DNA from 4 places in the Peribacillus sp. B65 genome. Region 1 is predicted to be linked to each of the others. Evidence: riboswitches for the same ligand, from Rfam matches in the RefSeq annotation. Region 1 holds a riboswitch; each other region holds the start of a gene.
The links. Region 1 has a riboswitch for cobalamin ahead of metE (5-methyltetrahydropteroyltriglutamate--homocysteine S-methyltransferase). Riboswitches for the same ligand answer to the same signal wherever they lie in the genome.
Positions count from the first base shown of each region.

Region 1 (4,856 bases):
GGGATGCGACGGTTTCCGGGATACCCCTTGTTTTCAGTCCGCAGTCAGGATTGATCCAAAACTGGTCTTTATCCAATACCTTGATCCCACGTTCGATCATATCGACCATTTCTTCCACTGCCGGCACACGCGGGCTGTGAATGTCATACACACCCAGACCAATACCTTTTTCATATGTTTTTTCCTCGAATGCGGAAGCAAGCTCCCCATGACTGCGGGATGTTTCGATGGAAATTACATCGGCGTCGAGGGAGGAGATGACATCCATGAAACTGTTGAAGTCGCAATAGCACATATGCGTATGAATTTGGGTTGTATCCTCCACGCTTGATGTCGATATCAAGAACGAATTCACAGCCCAGTTCAAATATTCGTCGCGATCGCTTTTTTTCAATGGCAGACCTTCTCTAAGTGCAGGCTCATCGACCTGAATCATTTTGATTCCAGCGGATTCCAATGCAATGACTTCTTTTTCCAAAGCGAGTGCCAGCTGATAGCATACATTCTCCCTGGAAATATCATCACGGACAAATGACCAGTTCAAAATCGTAACAGGACCTGTAAGCATTCCCTTTACCGTCTTCTTCGTCAGTGATTGTGCGTATACACTTTCCCTGACTGTCATCGGTTCGATGAAATGGATGTCGCCGTAGATGACTGGCGGTTTCACACAGCGGGATCCATAGGATTGTACCCACCCCTTTTCTAAAAAGACGAATCCACCTAACTTATGGCCGAAGTATTCAACCATATCCGTTCGTTCGAATTCCCCATGAACAAGGACATCCAAACCGATTTCTTCTTGGATTTCGATCCACCTGCCGATTTCTTCGTTAACGAATGTTTCATATTGCGAAGCGGTCCATTCTCCTCTTTTGAATTTCCCGCGTGCTTGTTTAACATCAAATGTCTGCGGAAAGCTGCCGATCGTTGTCGAAGGAAGAAAAGGCAATTTGAAAAATGCCTGTTGTTTTTGGTAACGCTCTTTAAATGGAAGCTGACGGCCGGCGGTCCTGGTTTTAACCTTTTCGACATTGGATTGTACAGTTCCGTGATTCCGGGCATTTGAACTTGCTAACGTTTGAAGCGTGAATTTATTTGCATCGACTTTCTCGGCGATTGCTTCAAAGCCTTGATTATTCCCTTTGACCAAGAGTGTGATTTCCTCGAGTTTCTCATCAGCGAAAGCAAGGGCCTCTTTCACTTCGTTTGATAGGGCGGTTTCATTACGAACGGTCACCGGGACATGAAGCAGGGAACAAGAGGGCTGAAGCCAGATTCGGTCTTCGGCTACCATTGTCTTAAGAGTCTCGATCAATTGGATTTTTTTCGATAAATCAGAAAGCCAAATGTTTTTTCCGTCAATCACACCTGCAGCAAGCACTTTGTCCTTCGGAAAGCCGAATGCTTCCAGGTTGCTTAGATTCCTCCCTTTGTCATGTACAAAATCAAGACCGATTCCTTGGACTTGTAATTCGATGACTTCCTGGTAATGTTCCACGGCATCAAAGTATGTTTGTAGCATGATGTTCAGGTTTGGTGCTGCTTCATTCAGTTTTTCATAGAGGTAAGTAACAGTTTGCATATCTTCTTTGGAAATCGATGAAACAAGTGAAGGTTCGTCCATTTGAACCCACTTCACGCCTTCTTGCTCCAACTCCCGGAGGATTTGCGTGTATAGGGGAAGCAGGCTCAGGATGATGCCAGGGATATCTTGTTTTTTGAAGCCTTTGGAAAGGGAGATGAAAGTATAAGGACCGATCAACACGGGCTTTGTTTCAATTCCTAGCTTTTCCTTGGCTTCCCGATATGCTGCAAGTGGTTTATTTTCCGTTAACGTCAGCTGTGGCACCTTTAATTCAGGGACAATATAGTGATAGTTCGTATTGAACCATTTCGTCATTTCGGAAGCGACTTCATCATTGTTTCCGCGAGCCATTGAATAATAAACGGAAAGGGGAACGCTTCCGCTTTCATAGGCTGAATAACGTTCAGGAACAAGACCGAACATTACGGACATATCGAGCATTTGATCATAGAAAGTGAAGTCGTTGACAGGAATGATATCAATGCCTCGTTTCTTCTGTTTTTGTAAGTTGCCTAAACGGATGGCTTTTAGTTGTGCCGTAAATTCTGCTTCATCGATTTTACCGGACCAGTAAGCTTCCAATGTACGTTTCCATTCACGATCTTCCCCGATTCGAGGGTAACCCAAACTACTGCTTTTCAATATTCCCATCCTCCTATATTCATTTAATTGAGCAATAAAAAAAGCATTCCTAACCGTCAAAAGAGATGGTTAGAAATGCTTAAAATAAAGAGGCATGCAAAATGCCCCTTACAATTATAAGGTCCCTAACACCTCCCTATCTCCCGTAGGTTAAAACAGTGTTGTCGAAATAGGCAGGTCTCCTGACTTAGGGATTAACATTAGCGGCGGGCCTTCCCGATCCGTTGATCAGTGGCATATTGGATGGCGCTAACACTCCCATTACAGTGGCGGGACCGTCCCGGAATTACACCGGACTTCCCTTTTAATCCTAATTTAAAATTAGGAACCTATTTCCACATATGAAATTTGACAAAACCTGCCTTGATAACTGTTTGCAGGTTAAAAAATTATAAAATAAAAACTATTATAAAAATTTAGACAATCTTAACATATCCGACCAAAAGGGTCAACATGAAAAAAATTCAGGAAAAGTATCCGGTTATAAGGCGTGTGGGTGATAAGGATGAGGTCTGTTCCTAAAAAAGAATATATTGTTTGGACAGGGAGTATGTATAGAGGAAGTGGCGTTTTGAAATGGGGCGTGGGGGATGACTTTCTACATCTTGATTGCAGGAATCATTTTTTGCATGGTGATGAGCATTCGTACGTTATTTCTTGTTGAGTCGGGAGGAAAGAAGTTTTCTCTGGAGGATATGCTGTGGCTTGGCAATTTATATGCGACGATATTAGTTGGATTTGCACTGATTTATTTATTATACGAACTTCAGAATCATTCGGTGATTCTTGATATGGGCAATCGATTGGATGGCACTTTCTATGAACAGTTGAAGACTTCTTTTTATTTTAGTGCGATGACGATGTTTTCTGTAGGGTATGGAGATATAGCCCCGATTGGCATGGGCAGGATGATAGCTACGATTCAGGCTTTCATCGGTTATACACTGCCGGCAGCGTTCGTGATCCGGACGGTGATCGATTTGGAGCACAAAGATAGGAAGGATAAATGAAAGTTGTGTTTCTTTCGATTATTGGGTACTCTTACCATAATGAAAGAAATGGAGGGTTCAATATGACTGTTAAAATTGGAGAAAAAGCACCTGATTTCAAGCTCCCTGCAAACAATGGTGAAATGGTGTCCCTATCGGATTTTAAGGGAAAATATATTGTTTTATATTTTTATCCAAAAGACATGACGCCAGGTTGCACGACGGAGGCCTGTGATTTCCGGGACCATAATGAGCAATTTGAGGAATTGAACGCGGTCATCATTGGAATCAGCCCAGACCCAGCTGCACGTCATGAAAAATTCATCGAAAAACATGGATTGCCTTTTCTGCTGCTGGCTGATGAAAATCATGAAGCGGCTAAAATCTTTGATGTGTGGCAGTTGAAAAAGAACTTCGGCAAGGAGTATATGGGCATTGAACGTTCAACTTTCCTGATTGATAAGGCTGGTATGGTAGTCAAAGAATGGCGTAAAGTAAAGGTCAAAGGCCATGTCGAAGAAGCTCTTCAAACTCTTCGCGACCTCGAAAAATAAGGGACAGGCAGATGAAGGATGAGCGAATAACGAAGCTTGCAGCCAGGCTGATTCATCATTCGATACAATTACAGCCAAAAGAGAGAATCCTCATACGGGGGAATATCAATACGAAACCATTATTGAAAGAGCTGATTGATGAAATATACAGAGTGGGTGCTTATCCATATGTAGAACTCGAAGACGATGAAATAAGCCGCCACCTGTTACAAGGGAATGTAAAGGAACAACTTGACACCTCTTCGCAATGGGCCTTGAAGAAATATAAGGATATCGATGCGGTAATCATCATCACCGGGGAAGAAAACGATGTGGAAATGACCGATGTTCCCATCGAGAGGCACCGTCTTCAAGGGGAGGCTATGAATTCCCCCACTCTTTTCTATGTAAACAACCGACGTTGGGTCTTGCTTAATTATCCCACCAACGCATCAGCGCAAAAAGCCGGCATGACCTTCGACAGGTACGAAGATTTTCTTTTGAATGTATGCAACATGGATTACGGGAAAATGGAGACGGCCTTGAAACCGTTAAAACAATTGATGGAACGAACTGACAAAGTCAGGATCGTTTCGCCAGGAACAGATTTGACCTTTTCCATCAAAGGTATGCCGGCCGTCATATGTGCCGGAAAAAAGAATTTACCGGATGGGGAAGTGTTTACGGCACCCATAAAAGATAGTCTCAATGGAAGGATATCCTTCAACACACCAACAACCTATGAAGGATTCACCTTTAGTGACATAGAATTAAACTTGGAAAAGGGAAAAATCATTAAAGCTACTTCCAATCGTGACTCTGAAATGAACCAAATTCTGAATATTGATGAAGGGTCCCGGTTTATCGGGGAGTTCGCAATTGGGATCAATCCATACATATTGGAACCTATGGACGATATCTTGTTCGATGAGAAAATAAGCGGAAGTCTGCACTTGGCTCTTGGACTTGCCTATGAAGAAGCGGATAATGGAAACCGATCATCGATTCATTGGGATATGGTCTTGATCCAGCGTCCCGAATATGGGGGTGGTGACATCTTCTTTGACGACGTCCTGATAAGAAGGGATGGCGTTTTCATTTTGC
Region 1 is NZ_CP195840.1:4,370,430-4,375,285, forward strand. It holds gene metE (5-methyltetrahydropteroyltriglutamate--homocysteine S-methyltransferase) at 1-2,239, opposite strand, end outside; cobalamin riboswitch at 2,386-2,578, opposite strand; gene ACSR9O_RS21270 (potassium channel family protein) at 2,821-3,240, shown strand; gene bcp (thioredoxin-dependent thiol peroxidase) at 3,303-3,773, shown strand; gene ACSR9O_RS21280 (aminopeptidase) at 3,785-4,856, shown strand, end outside.

Region 2 (4,856 bases), 3.7 Mb from region 1:
CTGAATCATGTTCACGCTCGAAGGCTTCCAAAAGTTATTGATGAGCTGTGTATAGGTATCATAGAATTTTTCATACTGAATATCGTTCCAAAGGAGGAAGCCTGAAGCTTCTCCTTTGAAAACACCGGTTGCCTTGGTTGGATGCGTCGGTTCGAGCATCCGAATTTTTTTGATATGATTGGTCATTCGTGAAAACTCCTTTAAGAATAGATTACTGGGTCATGATTGATTGTCGTTAACTTGAACAGCTTTCGCAGGCATTGTCATATTCGGAAGAAGTCGAACGAACATAATACGTTGATTTCAACCCGCTTTCCCATGCCGTTAAATGTATATCCAACAGGACCTTCGCTTTGATTGTATTGTGTACATACAGATTAAAGCTGATTGCTTGGTCAATATGGCGTTGTCGGGCTGCATTTTGCCTGATGCTTTCCAGTTGGTCCAAATTGAATCGCGTCTTTTTATAATATTCATACGTATTTGGCGTCAAGCCTGGTGCGGTCACCTTGAATTTGAAGTTTTTCTTTTCTTCGTAAAATTCAATTTCATACAAAGGGTCGATGCCATCCGTGGAATTACCGATTTTGGCTGTCGATGAATTGGGGGCAATCGCCATTAAATATCCATTACGGGTTCCGTGTTCCTGTACGTCTGCTTTTAAATCCATCCATTTTTGATCTGTATAGTCACGCAGTTCGAAATAGTCCCCTGTATGCCAATCAGATCCTTCAAAATATGGGTATGATCCTTTTTCCTTGGCCAATTCGTTGGATGCCTTGATTGTTAAGTAAGCGATCTTTTCGTATAAAGCATCGGCATATTGAACAGCCTCATCGGATTCCCAATAAATATTCTGTGTGGCAAGTAAATGATGCCATCCAAACGTTCCTAAACCAATTGCCCGGTAACGTTTGTTCGAGATGGATGCTTGTTTGACAGGAAGATTATTCACATCAATGACATTGTCCAGCATACGGATCTGAATGGGAATCAATCTTTCCAAAACATCGCTGCCCACCGCCCGTGGCAAGTTAATGGATGAAAGGTTGCAGACAACGAAATCGCCGCTTTTACGAACCACAACAACATCTCCATCTTCTGTTTCATATTCATCCGTGATAGTCGAAGGGCTTAGGTTTTGGGCAATCTCCGTACAAAGGTTGGAACAATAAATCATACCTTTATGTTTATTGGGATTCTTCCGATTCACTTCATCGCGGTAGAACATATACGGTACGCCTTCTTCTAATTGAGAAATCATGATGCTTTTCATGATGTCCATCGCATTGATTTTTTCAAAGCTGTAGTTTGGAAGCGTGCCATTTTCTGCGGCCTCGACAGCAAGTGCATAATGTTTCCTGAAGCTTCCTTCGCCTTTCTTCTCGTCATAAAGATCTTCAAGTGAAAATCCAAGGGTTTGCTTGACGGTATGCGGATCGAAAAGATACCATTCTTTTCTGTCGCGTACAGCCTCCATGAATAAATCCGGTATGCAAACGCCTGTAAAAATATCATGGGCTTTTAATCTGTCATCCCCGTTTTGTGTCTTCAAATCGAGGAAGCTCATGATATCTTTATGCCAGGCATCCAAGTAAATCGCGATGGCGCCTTTACGTTGACCCAATTGATCAACACTTACAGCTGTCTGGTTGAATAGTCTAATCCAGGGCGTCGTGCCGGAACTATTTCCAGAGAAACCCCGGATATCAGAACCAAGCGAGCGAACCTTACCAACGTAAAGGCCGACACCGCCGCCGAATTTAGATACTTTTGCTGCATCGTAGTTTGATAGATAGATGCCATCAATGGAATCTTCAATCGCGTCGATAAAGCAAGAGCTTAACTGTCCATGTGTTTTCCCAGCATTGGAGAGTGTAGGAGTCGCAACGGTCATATAAAGGTTGGACATGGCCCAGTATGCTTCTTTTATAAGTTGCAGGCGGTGCTCCGTTTTTTCCATTCGCATGATTTCCATCGCGATGATCATGAAACGTTCTTGCGGCAGTTCGTAGACCTTGTCCTTTTTTGGGCGGGCCAGATAGCGGTCGTTCAATAAGTAGATGCCTATGTATGAGAATAATTTATCTTTTTCCGGGTCGATCACCGAGCCCAATTCCTCAATTTCCGCTTTTGTATATGAAGATAGCAGTTCTGGCTTGTAAATTGGATAACGCTGACCTTCCGAAAGCTGGGAGAGTTCTGTGATCAGCTCATAGAATGGGCCATAACTCTTGCCTGCATAACCTCGATTGGCTTGTGCATCCCTATACATTGTATTCAACAGTTCTGCTGCAGCAACGAATGTCCAATCCGGAGCATCGATATCCACACCCTCAAGAGCGAGTTGAATCAGTTTTTTTGATGCCTGTTCTTCGGTTGAGTCACTTTTGCGATCAAGCCATTTTGTAAAACGCTTTTTGAACTTTTCCATATCGAGACGGCCTTCGAATTCCTTCGATAACATCTCAAGCTGGATGGATTTCTTTTCTGTTTCATTTTCACTTATGGTAGAGTTATATGTTTGAGTCATTAATAATCCTCCTTGTTAACTTCCGCTAAAATAAAAAAACCGCCCAAAGAATTGAGCGGATCAAACGATAGAATAAAAGAGCCATGAAAAAATAGCCGTTATACTATCGTTTCATCATCTCAATCCCCGAAGAATAAGAAACGTGAAAAATTCAAGGCAGGTCTCCTGACTCATGATCATCCTACTTTGAGTCCTTCCCGTATAGAGAGCTATACAGTGGGTTTCTCATTTCGTCACATTTACAGTTGCGGGGACAGTTCCGGGTTTACACCGGATTCCCTTTTCAGCCATCACTGGCACCTTGGATTATAAAAATTCTATATATAGTTATTGGTATAGATTATGTAATCAATATCTAGTATTTCTGCTTATATTATCGTAAGCCATATACGATGATAATTCAACTAATATATTTGAAAAAAACCAACCCTTATCTATTGACAAAGTGATGGCAGAGGGTGAAGGAATGAAAGATTTTATTGGGGAATGGATAATTCAAGCGCTGATTTTACGGGATTTTGTGTTAAAATAAAGTGTCTAGTAAAGGTGGCTCTCCCTTATTGCGGTGAGGGGATTCGCGGAAAAATATTTATGAAAAAGGGGATAAAATCTTGGAAAAAGTATTAGTTTTTGGACATAAAAACCCGGATACAGACACAATCTGTTCAGCAATCGCTTATGCAGATCTGAAAAAGCAGTTAGGTATCAACGCTGAACCAGTTCGTCTGGGTGAAGTGAATGGTGAAACTCAATATGCATTGGACCAATTCAAATTCGATGCTCCCCGTCTTGTGGAAAAAGTTGCAGGGGAAGCTGATGGCGTAATCTTGGTCGATCATAACGAACGCCAGCAAAGTGCTGAAGATATTGACCAAGTCCGTGTGTTGGAAGTTATTGACCACCACCGTATCGCTAACTTCGAAACGAGCGATCCTTTATATTACCGTGCGGAACCAGTTGGCTGTACGGCAACCATTTTAAATAAAATTTATAAAGAAAACGGCATTGAAGTTCCTAAAGCAATCGCAGGTCTTATGCTGTCTGCCATCATTTCCGATTCTTTATTGTTCAAATCACCTACATGCACGGAGCAAGACGTTGCAGCAGCTATGGAATTGGCTGCCATTGCGGGAGTCGACGCTGAAACATATGGCTTGGAAATGTTGAAGGCGGGAGCTGACTTGAGCGACAAAACGATCGCCCAGCTCATCACACTTGATGCAAAGGAATTTTCCATGGGATTGGCTAAAGTGGAGATTGCACAAGTAAATGCTGTGGATCCAAACGAAGTCCTTGCTAAGCAAGCTGAATTGGAAGCGGCGATTGAAGCGGTAATCGCTGTCAAGGAATTGGACTTATTCCTATTCGTCGTAACGGATATCTTGACTAATGATTCTGTTGCCTTGGCTCTTGGCAAAGCGGCTTATGCAGTGGAAAAAGCATACGACGTTTCATTAAACAACAACATCGCCGTCTTAGAAGGCGTTGTATCGCGTAAAAAACAAATCGTGCCGGTCTTAACGGACGTATTCAGTAAGTAATAAAGGAAAAGGGATGCTCATTATTTGAGCATCCTTTTACTGTACATGCAAAAAAAGACTCAACCATCCATTAAGGATGTTTGAGTCTTTTTTCTTAATTCAAGGCTTCCTTTTCTTTTTCATAGGCGATGACAATCAATTCTTTATTGGCTTCCTCGCCTAGTTTGCTTTCAAAGCTTTTCAGTTCATTCAATAAATCCGGTGACAGATTTGCTGCTGTATAATCCTGCTCGGGTGTCATGCTTTTCGCTCCTTTCAAAAGGAAATGATTCATATTATCTATTTTGTCGGTTTGAAAAGTTTCTATTCAGCAGAATGTTACTTCTTCAAGATATTTTACTTTCTGAGGTGGCGAGTTTTTCAAGCAATGACGAACTTTCTTCATCGAGCCCTTGGACTTGGACAGGTATTCCCAGAAGCTGATATTTAAGGATAACCGTATCAACAGCACCGACTGCTGAAGCATCCCAGATCTTGGAATGGGAGAAGTCGATGACGATTGCATCGGCTTTTTCCTTGAAGTCAAACTTCGAAACAAAGTCCTGGACAGAAGCAAAAAATATTTGTCCGCTGATACGATAAGTGATTTTCTTAGCCTGGATATCTTCCTTTTTCTCTGCTGCCACTTTAGAAATTTTAGCCGAGAAGAAAATCATGCTCAAAAGCACTCCGGCAAATACCCCTTTTGATAAGTCATGTGTATAAAGAACAATGAGGACCGTCACGATCATCACGGCTGCATCCGACTTAGGAGCTTTAGTGAGCCTCTTTAGGGAAGACCA
Region 2 is NZ_CP195840.1:671,997-676,852, reverse strand. It holds gene ACSR9O_RS03390 (ribonucleotide-diphosphate reductase subunit beta) at 1-186, opposite strand, end outside; gene ACSR9O_RS03385 (ribonucleoside-diphosphate reductase subunit alpha) at 236-2,533, opposite strand; cobalamin riboswitch at 2,672-2,852, opposite strand; gene ACSR9O_RS03380 (manganese-dependent inorganic pyrophosphatase) at 3,145-4,074, shown strand; gene ACSR9O_RS03375 (hypothetical protein) at 4,169-4,315, opposite strand; gene ACSR9O_RS03370 (SulP family inorganic anion transporter) at 4,401-4,856, opposite strand, start outside.
Region 2: linked by a shared signal. The riboswitch ahead of ACSR9O_RS03385 (ribonucleoside-diphosphate reductase subunit alpha) and the one ahead of metE (5-methyltetrahydropteroyltriglutamate--homocysteine S-methyltransferase) in region 1 are both predicted to bind cobalamin.

Region 3 (4,856 bases), 2.1 Mb from region 1:
CCATTAGGCCCAAGAATCCCGAATAATTCTCCTTTATGTACATCAAAAGAGACAGAGTCCAAAACAGCTTTGTTGTCATATCCACCTGTTAACCCTTTAACTTCAAGCATTCGTTTTTACCCTTCTCTCCGTCTCTTTAATAAAATCAGCGCAAATGCAGGTGCCCCGATAAGTGAGGTGATAACCCCGATCGGCAGTTCCGATGGGGCAATGACCGTCCGTGCTACAAAGTCTGCCAAAATTAAAAATCCGCTTCCTATCAGCAATGACAGCGGAAGCAAATGTTTATGATCAGGTCCCCATATCTTTCGGACAAAATGAGGAATGACCAATCCTACAAAGCCAATCGCCCCTGAAACGGCTACCGCTGCCCCTGTCAATGTCGAACCGGCTATCAAGATCCACATTTTCCGCCGCTTAACATTCACACCTAAGTGTTTTGCCCGGTCTTCCCCGAAAGTCATCGCATTCAATTCGCTTGTATTCATGATCAAGATCAACGAACCAATGATAAAAAACGGCAAAATGATTGCAATATAATTCCATCCGCGCATTGAAACGCTTCCCATCAGCCAGCCGATGATTTGTCTTAATTCATCACCCGTCAGCGCAATCATCAATGAAATGAAGGCACTTAAAAACGAGCTGAAAATGATTCCCGTTAAAATGATCGTTTCCACTTTCATCGATCGATCCATTTTTTTTGCAAAAGTCAATACGCAGAGCATCGTGAGCACTGAGCATAAAATGCTCAATGCCGGAAGAGTGTATAAACCGATGAACGGCAGTGATATATTCAAGAATATTGTCAATACGGCGCCGACCGATGCTCCTGATGAAATACCTAATGTGTAAGGATCAGCGAGCGGGTTCCGGAGCAGCCCCTGAAATGCCGCACCCGCAATCGCCAGCGATGCCCCGACCAACCCCGCAAGCAACACACGCGGCAAGCGGATGTTCATCACGATATTCGTCAGCATCACATCCGGATCAGCGGAAATCGGCAAATGAAAGATCTCCTTGCCGATTATTTGTAAAAGTACGGGAATCGGTACTGACACCGAACCAAAGGAAATGCCTACCGTCATTGCGAATAACAAAATTAAAAACGCAATCAAATAGGCAAACGTCCATTTAGTTGTTAAATTGGTTCGGATAGACTGATTTGGCAAGTTCCTCTACTCCCTCTATCAAGCGTGGACCGGAACGGGTCACCAAGTCAGAATGGACATCAAAGACTTGGCCATTCTTAACAGCATTTACGTCTTGCCATCCTTTTCGGCCCTTCACTTCATTTGCTGAATCTTTCGTATAATAACCATAAGTTGTAATGATGACATCAGGATTTGCAGCAATCATCGACTCTTCATCAATCTTTGCCCAACCGTCCAAGTCAGCAGCAGCATTATCCGCTGAAATAATAGTAAGCATCTCATTCATGAAAGTATTTTTTCCCGGTGTGTATATTTCCGGTGAAGGCGAAACTTCCACTAAAACGGTCTTCCTATCCTCTTCCTTTACGGATTTGGCTTTTTCCTCGATATCCTTAAGCTTCGTTTTCATATCCGCAACGATTTCGTTTGCCTTGTCATGTTCACCCGTTGCCTGTCCAATCATTTCAATAGACTCATAGACTTGGTCAAAGCTTTGTGCATCATTGACTACGAGGACATCTATTCCAGCATCCTTAAGCTGCTGTAAACCCTCATTCGAATTATGGGCACTTGATGCATGGGCAAGAACAAGGTCAGGCTTCATGGAGACAATCAGCTCCGTGTTCATTTCCATTCCACCAACTTTTTCAATTTCTTTCGTTTCTTCCGGGTAATTATCATTATCGGAAACACCAATGACCTTTTTACCCAAACCAAGTGCAAAGACCACTTCCGTATTACTTGGTATTAACGAAACGATTTTCTTCGGTTTTTCTTCTATCGTTACTTTTTCCCCAGTTGCATCTTTAATCGTAATCGGGAAAGCTTCGTGTTGAGCATGTTTCGTTTGCTGCTTTTCTTTTCCTTCATCAGTAGCTCCACCGCAGCCGACCATCATGCCTGCAGTAAGCAACATCAACAATATCAGACCAAAAATTTTCTTCATTTTCATTCCCCACAATCTTTTTATTTAATTTCTTTCACCCAATAATCCCGGAAGATGCCCCCAAAACAAAAAGCACCTCCCGTTAAACGGAAGGTGCTTGTATGGCAACAATATCACTACGGACTTCTTAGGGTCTGCCACACACCTTCCCATCCGCGTAGGTTACAGGTGTACGAGTTTTGGCAGGTCTCCTGGCTCATGGTCATCGTCGACGGCACCTTCCCATATTTCATACAGTGGTACACAGCCGTCAGCTCCCATATACAGTGGCGGGACCGCGCTGGCATTTCACCAGCTTCCCTTTTAAGTCATTACGACACCAAATCGTTCATATGTATATAATTTTCATTGCCTTCATTATACACCATGTAAGAATCGATTATTATATGATTTTTCTGAACAGGTTCGAAATGACCCTTCCACGCTCAATGATTTGAAGCATTTTCAATCAATGACGCAAACCCATCGACTGATAAACCGGGTGAAATCCGAACTCGATGCAGGGCATGCATCCCTTGTTCCCTTGAAGCTCCCCCAGGTTCGGTAGTGACTGCCATCTTGTATCCGGCTTCATCTGACAGCCTGAGAGTCTCTTCGTTATACCGGCCAACCGGATAGGAAAGCACTGTCGTGTCCTGGTCGAGAATACGGTCGAATAGCTTCTTAGACTGGACCATTTCAGCCTCTTGCTGCTCTGCCGTCATGCGGTTCAGCTCCAAATGGTTGATAGTATGGCTTTCGATCGAAATCCCATTCCTGCTCATCTCCATCATTTGATTTTCAGTCAGGTGATGACCTTTATCAATGGACTTCCCGATCATGAAGACAGTTGCTTTCATATCATTTTCTTTTAATATCGGGAAAGCCTCCGTGAAGTTATCTGTATAGCCATCATCAAAAGTAAGCCAGACACACTTCTCACTTGGCATCCGATTCTCGGTTAAAACGAGGAATGCCTCTTCAGGAGATAATGTATAGTAGCCATTCTCCCGAAGCCAAGCCATCTGTGACCGGAATTCCTCACTTGGAACCCGAAGGCGATTACCTTCAGAAATGCTGTGATACATCAAGATTGGAAGCTGGACGGCGGGCTCGGCCGTTATCCAGTCTCCCGTATCGATCTGGCCCTCCAATTCCTGCCCTGCCCCATTATCCGCCGCTTCGACCACTTCGATGTCATCTTCCGCAATCGGTGCAGCTGTCTTTGTGCCTATACCTTCTAAAATCTCTTGTGAGCATGCAGGTAAAATCAAAATCCCCAGCAATGCAACCATCCTTAATACTCTATATTTCCCCACTATCATTCTCCTAATTTTTTTATAGTAAAATAGTACCAGAAAACTAGTGATTAATAAAGTATTCCATTAAATGAAAAAAAGGGAAAGATGAGAGCTTAGTGACCTGTTAAGCATTTATGAGGATTTTTTTTAATAAGTATGTGCTATTAGCTTGAAAAGTTTGCCTATAAGAAATATAATAAATAAGTCGTCGACTTTTTTATATGTCCCAGTAGCTCAGCAGGATAGAGCGACAGCCTCCTAAGCTGTAGGTCGTAGGTTCGATTCCTATCTGGGACGCTAACTAAAAACCCTGTTACAATGCGGTTCTTCCGCGTAGTAACAGGGTTTTTTCTGTGATTTATGGGGCGGTTAGACAAGTTCATAAAAAAAAAATCCGAGCCCTGTAAAACACAGAACTCAGATTTTTCATATAAAGATAACCAATAGACCCAAACAAAACTCCCTTTAGCTATACTTACTTTCTATCTAAGCCTATCTCGTTGATTTTTTCATCAAAAATAGGTCCGAAACTTTCAGAATAAGTATTCGTTAAATGTCTATTGTCCCGGTAAATTATAACATTACCAATAATGGGCTGAAATTCACCGTTCACTTTAAAGTAATCTGTTAAGTCAATTTTATGCAATGATTTATTCTCTTTTTCAAATTGTCTCCAAAAGCTTTCGTCTTTCTGATTATCTACTGAATTCATTTTTTTTGTTGTTTCTTCTATTCCATGTGTTTCTAATGATTCCAGTACATTAAAACTATATCTTGGATCATCACGAACCGCTAACACTTCAATACCATATTCATCTTTAACATACTGCAGCTGATCAACCATCTGTTGTTGTATTTTATTATTGGGCGTATCAGAAGCTGTGGCGTGAGAAATGACAAGATCTACATCTGCATCCTTTAGATAATCGAGAACATTATTGACCCAGATACCTTTCAAATCATCATCCGTATAACCTGTTGAAAAACGTGTACCTGAACGGGTCATATTCAATACACGATAATTATCATCTTTTGTAGCTTTTAATATGGCACCTAACCAATGCTCTGAATGGGAACTGCCGATCAGGGCAATTGTAGCATCGTAATTTTCAGTTTCGCCATATTCCCCAATTTTCAAGTCACTTTCCTTCAACCCTTGGTTACTGCCGTCCAAATGCGATTGTGGTAAATCATCAAAGACTTCAGAATATGATGGAATTGGTTCCTGATCAGGTATATCATCAGGGTTTTTTACCGCTAACGCTCCTGGATAATTTTTATCGTTTATATTATTTTCCAGCCTATTTTTATCTATATATACTCCAATTAAAAGCGATGCAATCAAGAGTACATTCACACTGCCCATTATCCCGAGTCTCTTGAATGAGAATTTGTTGTCCTTTGAGCTTCGGATTGGTTCTTCTATATATCGAGTCATTAAAAAAGAAAGGGCAATTGATGAAATGATAATAAGAG
Region 3 is NZ_CP195840.1:2,306,503-2,311,358, reverse strand. It holds gene ACSR9O_RS11305 (heme ABC transporter ATP-binding protein) at 1-110, opposite strand, end outside; gene ACSR9O_RS11300 (FecCD family ABC transporter permease) at 117-1,172, opposite strand; gene ACSR9O_RS11295 (ABC transporter substrate-binding protein) at 1,135-2,100, opposite strand; cobalamin riboswitch at 2,265-2,439, opposite strand; gene ACSR9O_RS11290 (polysaccharide deacetylase family protein) at 2,526-3,374, opposite strand; tRNA gene ACSR9O_RS11285 (tRNA-Arg) at 3,604-3,677, shown strand; gene ACSR9O_RS11280 (acyltransferase family protein) at 3,856-4,856, opposite strand, start outside.
Region 3: linked by a shared signal. The riboswitch ahead of ACSR9O_RS11295 (ABC transporter substrate-binding protein) and the one ahead of metE (5-methyltetrahydropteroyltriglutamate--homocysteine S-methyltransferase) in region 1 are both predicted to bind cobalamin.

Region 4 (4,856 bases), 1.0 Mb from region 1:
CGATTTTCAAAGATGATTCTTCACTGAACTGTTCCTTATCCAGGTCGCCCGTTATTTTACTAGTCAGAATACCGGAAGTCATGCTTCCGCTGACATTCACAGCCGTTCTTCCCATATCGATCAATGGCTCGACGGAAATCAGCAGACCGGCCAAGGCGATTGGCAAGTTCATTGCAGATAATACTAGGATGGCAGCGAATGTTGCTCCTCCGCCTACACCTGCAACCCCGAATGAGCTAATGGCCACGATGGCAATCAACATGGCTATAAAGGAAGGATCTAGCGGGTTGATCCCAACCGTTGGAGCGATCATGACCGCTAACATGGCCGGATAGATTCCGGCACAGCCGTTTTGACCGATCGACAAGCCGAAGGATCCGGCAAAGTTGGCAATACCTTCGGACACCCCTAGTTGTTTCTGTGTCTGGATGTTCAATGGCAGAGCTCCTGCACTTGTTCTTGAAGTGAAGGCAAATGATAATACCGGGAAAGCTTTTCTCAAATATACGATTGGATTCAATCCTGCAAGCATCAGCAATAACAGATGGATGAGGAACATGACAATCAGGGCGACATAAGAGGCACCGACGAATTTCCCCAATTTCAGGATTGCATCCAAATCGCTCGTAGCTACAGTCTTCGTCATGATCGCCAAGATCCCGTAAGGTGTTAAACGCAGGATCAATGTTACAACGCGCATGATGATGCTGTGCAATGTATCTACTATTTTAGCAAAAAATTCAGCATGTTCAGGCTGTTTCCTTTTGACCCCTAAATAGGCAATCCCAAGAAATGCAGCAAAAATTACAACGGAAATGGTTGATGTCGGACGTGCACCCGTTAAATCAAGGAACGGATTGGACGGAATCAACTCAAGGATTTGCTGAGGCATCGTTTTATCCTGAATCGTACCGTATGTTTCCGATATTTGATCCCCGCGGCTTAACTCCGCTTCCCCTTGCTCAATTTGAACGGCTTCCAAATTGAATACAGTTGCCGAGGTGATCCCGACAGCTGCTGCAATCGCAGTCGTTCCAAGCAGGATTCCGATGATCAGGACACTGATCTTTCCAATATTGCTAGTCAGTTTCAATCTTGTGAATGCGGATAAGATCGAAATGAAGACAAGCGGCATGACGATCATTTGCAGGAACTTGACATAGCCTGAACCTACGATGTTAAACCAATCGACCGATTTAACGATCGCTTCTGACTGAGGTTCATAGAAATACTGCAAAAGAAGTCCGAATACAATCCCTAAACCAAGTCCAGTAAAGACCCTTTTTGTAAAGGAAATATGCTTCTTATTCATGTAAAATAATACGCCTAAAAGAACGAGCATTATGGCAAGATTTAAAAACACATAACCAATCATATATATTCCTCCTAATTCCGATTAACCAAATGAGAATAATAAATATCTGATGCCTATGATACATCATCCGTTGATTTTTTACCAGAAGAAAATAATTTATTTTTGACTTTTCAAGTAATTCATGTATTTATCTTTATTCAGGAACTGAATTAGAGGGAACAATATGGTGCCTGGAACAAGTTGGGAATAAATCCTTCCATTATATATATATTATCAGGAAGGATAAGCACTTGGTTTTCTTGAATGATATAACAGGCCGCGTATGCTTAGCGTTTTTTTGAAAGGATGAAGAATAAGTGGATATATACATTAACAGGCTTAATGAACAGGCTGCACAAGAGTTATTTGCATTTGAATGCAATAATAGAAGGTTTTTCGAGCAAACGGTCCCAGGCCGGGGAGATGATTATTATAGCTTTGGATCGTTTGGAATCAGGCATAAGGAATTATTAAAAGAACAAGAAGATGCTATCTCTTCTTTTTATTTGATTAAGGATGGTTCAGGCATAATCGTCGGCAGGATTAATCTATTGGATATCGACCCCGTTAATGGTACGGCTCATGTCGGTTATAGAATCGGTGAAGCGTTTACGCAAAAAGGGTTTGCGAATGAAGCTCTAAAGCTTTTGGTTAATCTGGCGCCGGAATTGAATGTGACTCAAATACATGCCAAAACTACAAGCGACAATATCGCTTCCCAAAAGGTTTTAGTGAAAAACGGTTTTGAACGGATTTCGATTGATGAGGAGTTTAGTGTGGATACGGGTCAAAAGCTAACATTCTACCATTATAGAAAGAACCTTTAAATCCATTTTCTTCTATATAATAGACCGCATCCCATTTTTTTAATTGTGAAAAGATTGGGAGTATACTATACTAACGTTGTATTTAATTGTTTGGAAAATTTTGCGAAGTTCATATATTTGCCGCTGGGTGCCTTTGTGTGAACAAAGGGTAACAGGGAATCGGGTGCAAATCCCGAGTGGTCGCGCCACTGTAACCAAGGAGTTTTCTTTCAGGATGTCACTTGACCGTCAGTCAGGGAAGACGAAAGGAAATGTTGATATGGAAGCCAGGAGACCTACCTAGTGAGCATCACCAATTTTTCCTTCGCTGAGAGGAGAGGTGTTCGAGAGTAAGAAAAGGCGGACTTAGGTCCTTCCGTATTTTTGGGCCTATACTCGTAACTCCATTCTTTGTTAAAAGGATTGGGGTTTTTTTGTGTTTTTTTTGAAGGAGGATTTCATCATTGGAAGAGTCATTGATTAGAAGCTCATTGAAAGAGAGAGGGGATGTGCTTGAAGAACCTCATTTTGAGAGAAATGCCAAGCGCAGGTTTCGTTTTCTGCTGTTTTTCTTGCTGTGCATCCTTTTATTATCAGTTACATTCGCTGTTACCCTTGGGCCAGTTAAGATGTCAGCAATAACGGTTTGGAAGATCGCCTTAGGGCATCTGCCTTTTATCGGTGGTTTTCTGGAGGTGAATTGGAGTATCGCACAAGAGCGGATCATTTGGGATATCCGCCTGCCCCGTGTATTGCTCGGTGCGGTGGTAGGTGCGGGATTATCCGTAGTGGGTGTCGTCATCCAGGCCTTGGTGCGCAATTCACTCGCAGATCCGTATATTCTGGGCATTTCATCTGGTTCCTCTGTTGCTGCAACCCTTGTCATTCTTTTTGGGGCGCTTCCTATATTCGGTCAATATGCGTTATCATTCGGTGCCTTCCTGGGGGCCATGGCTGCGATGCTTTCCGTGTATTTATTGGCTCAAGTGGGAGGGAGAATTCAAACGACAAGGCTGTTATTGGCGGGTGTAGCCATTTCGATGATCATGTCTGCCGTCACTAATTTCATTGTCACTCTTGCACCAAAAGATTCCGGCATCCGTGAAGCGATGTTTTGGATGATGGGCAGCTTAGCGGGGGCAAAATGGGACTACATACCGATTCCAGCGGTTGTGGTGCTTGTGGTTTCCTTGTTCCTTATCGTACAATCCCGCTCCCTCAATATCTTATTGATGGGCGAAGAAGTAGCCGCGACGCTCGGAGTCAATATGGAAGCCTTCCGTAAAGTTCTGATCATCATTACATCCCTTGTTACGGGAACAGTTGTGGCTGTAAGCGGTTCGATTGGGTTCATCGGTCTGGTCGTACCGCATTTAGCCCGGCTATTGGTCGGGACAGACCATAAACGTGTTCTTTCATGCAGCATATTGATTGGCATGATCCTCGTCATTTGGTCAGATGTTTGTGCCCGGCTGGTCCTGGCACCTCAAGAACTTCCGATTGGGGTTGTCACCGCACTTTGCGGAGGACCATTCTTCATTTGGCTTTTGCGGCGAAGTTCATATTCATTTGGAGGTGGGGGCAAGTGAGATTAGTTATTGAAGAAGTATCCTATTCAATTCTGGACACTCCTATCATTGAGGATATATCACTGCAAATAAAAACTGGGCAGTTCGTTGGGCTGATCGGTCCGAATGGGAGTGGGAAATCCACTTTATTAAAAAATGCTTCTCGGATCTTGAAGCCTCATACGGGAGCTGTTCACCTGGACGGCCGTGACCTTTACCGGCTTTCACAGAAACAAACAGCCAGGGAAATGGCGGTTGTCAGTCAGGAAACATCCCTGACCTTCGACTTTAGTGTACAAGAGATGGTTTGGATGGGACGGCATCCTCATAAGCGGTTATTTCAGGGAGATACGGAGAAAGATAGAGGAATCGTCAATCAAGCATTAGCTCGCGTTGAAATGAGTGGATTTGAAGACAGGAGTTTCATGAGCTTGTCGGGTGGTGAGAAACAACGTGTCCTCATAGCCCGTGCCCTTGCCCAGGAAGCGAATATCATCATCCTGGATGAACCAACGAATCATTTAGACATCAGGCATCAGCTCCAATTGCTGGACCTTGTAAAAAAGCTGGACGTTACCGTCTTGACGGCTCTGCATGATATAAACTTGGCAGCCATGTATTGTGATCATATATATGTCATCCAAAATGGCAAAGTGATCACATCCGGAACACCAGAAGCTGTATTGACGACAAAAATGATAAGGAAGGTGTTCGGGGTGGAAACGGAAATCGGCATACACCCCATCACGCAAAAGACGCATATCACCTTTTTAGCACATATATAAAAAAAAAATGGATATGAGGGAAAGTATATGACTGTTTACCGAAAGATTTTGTTAAGCATCATTTTTTTGGCAATGATGATATTGGGCGCTTGCAATAACTCCGAGGAAGCTTCAAAGGACGGAGGCAAACAGAGCGAAAAAGGTGGAAAAGAAAAAGTGGTCATCACTAATCTGGATCATGAATTCACCTATGCAGAGGCACCAAAACGTGCGGTTTCGCTAAACCAGCATGCGACGGAAATCATGCTTGCATTGGGGTTGCAGGATTCAATGGCAGGTACGGCTTATTTGGATGACGAAATTTTGCCAAAGTATAAAGATGCCTATGAAACAGTGCCTGTGC
Region 4 is NZ_CP195840.1:3,325,675-3,330,530, reverse strand. It holds gene ACSR9O_RS16305 (L-cystine transporter) at 1-1,375, opposite strand, end outside; gene ACSR9O_RS16300 (GNAT family N-acetyltransferase) at 1,672-2,181, shown strand; cobalamin riboswitch at 2,290-2,478, shown strand; gene ACSR9O_RS16295 (FecCD family ABC transporter permease) at 2,670-3,749, shown strand; gene ACSR9O_RS16290 (heme ABC transporter ATP-binding protein) at 3,746-4,513, shown strand; gene ACSR9O_RS16285 (ABC transporter substrate-binding protein) at 4,541-4,856, shown strand, end outside.
Region 4: linked by a shared signal. The riboswitch ahead of ACSR9O_RS16295 (FecCD family ABC transporter permease) and the one ahead of metE (5-methyltetrahydropteroyltriglutamate--homocysteine S-methyltransferase) in region 1 are both predicted to bind cobalamin.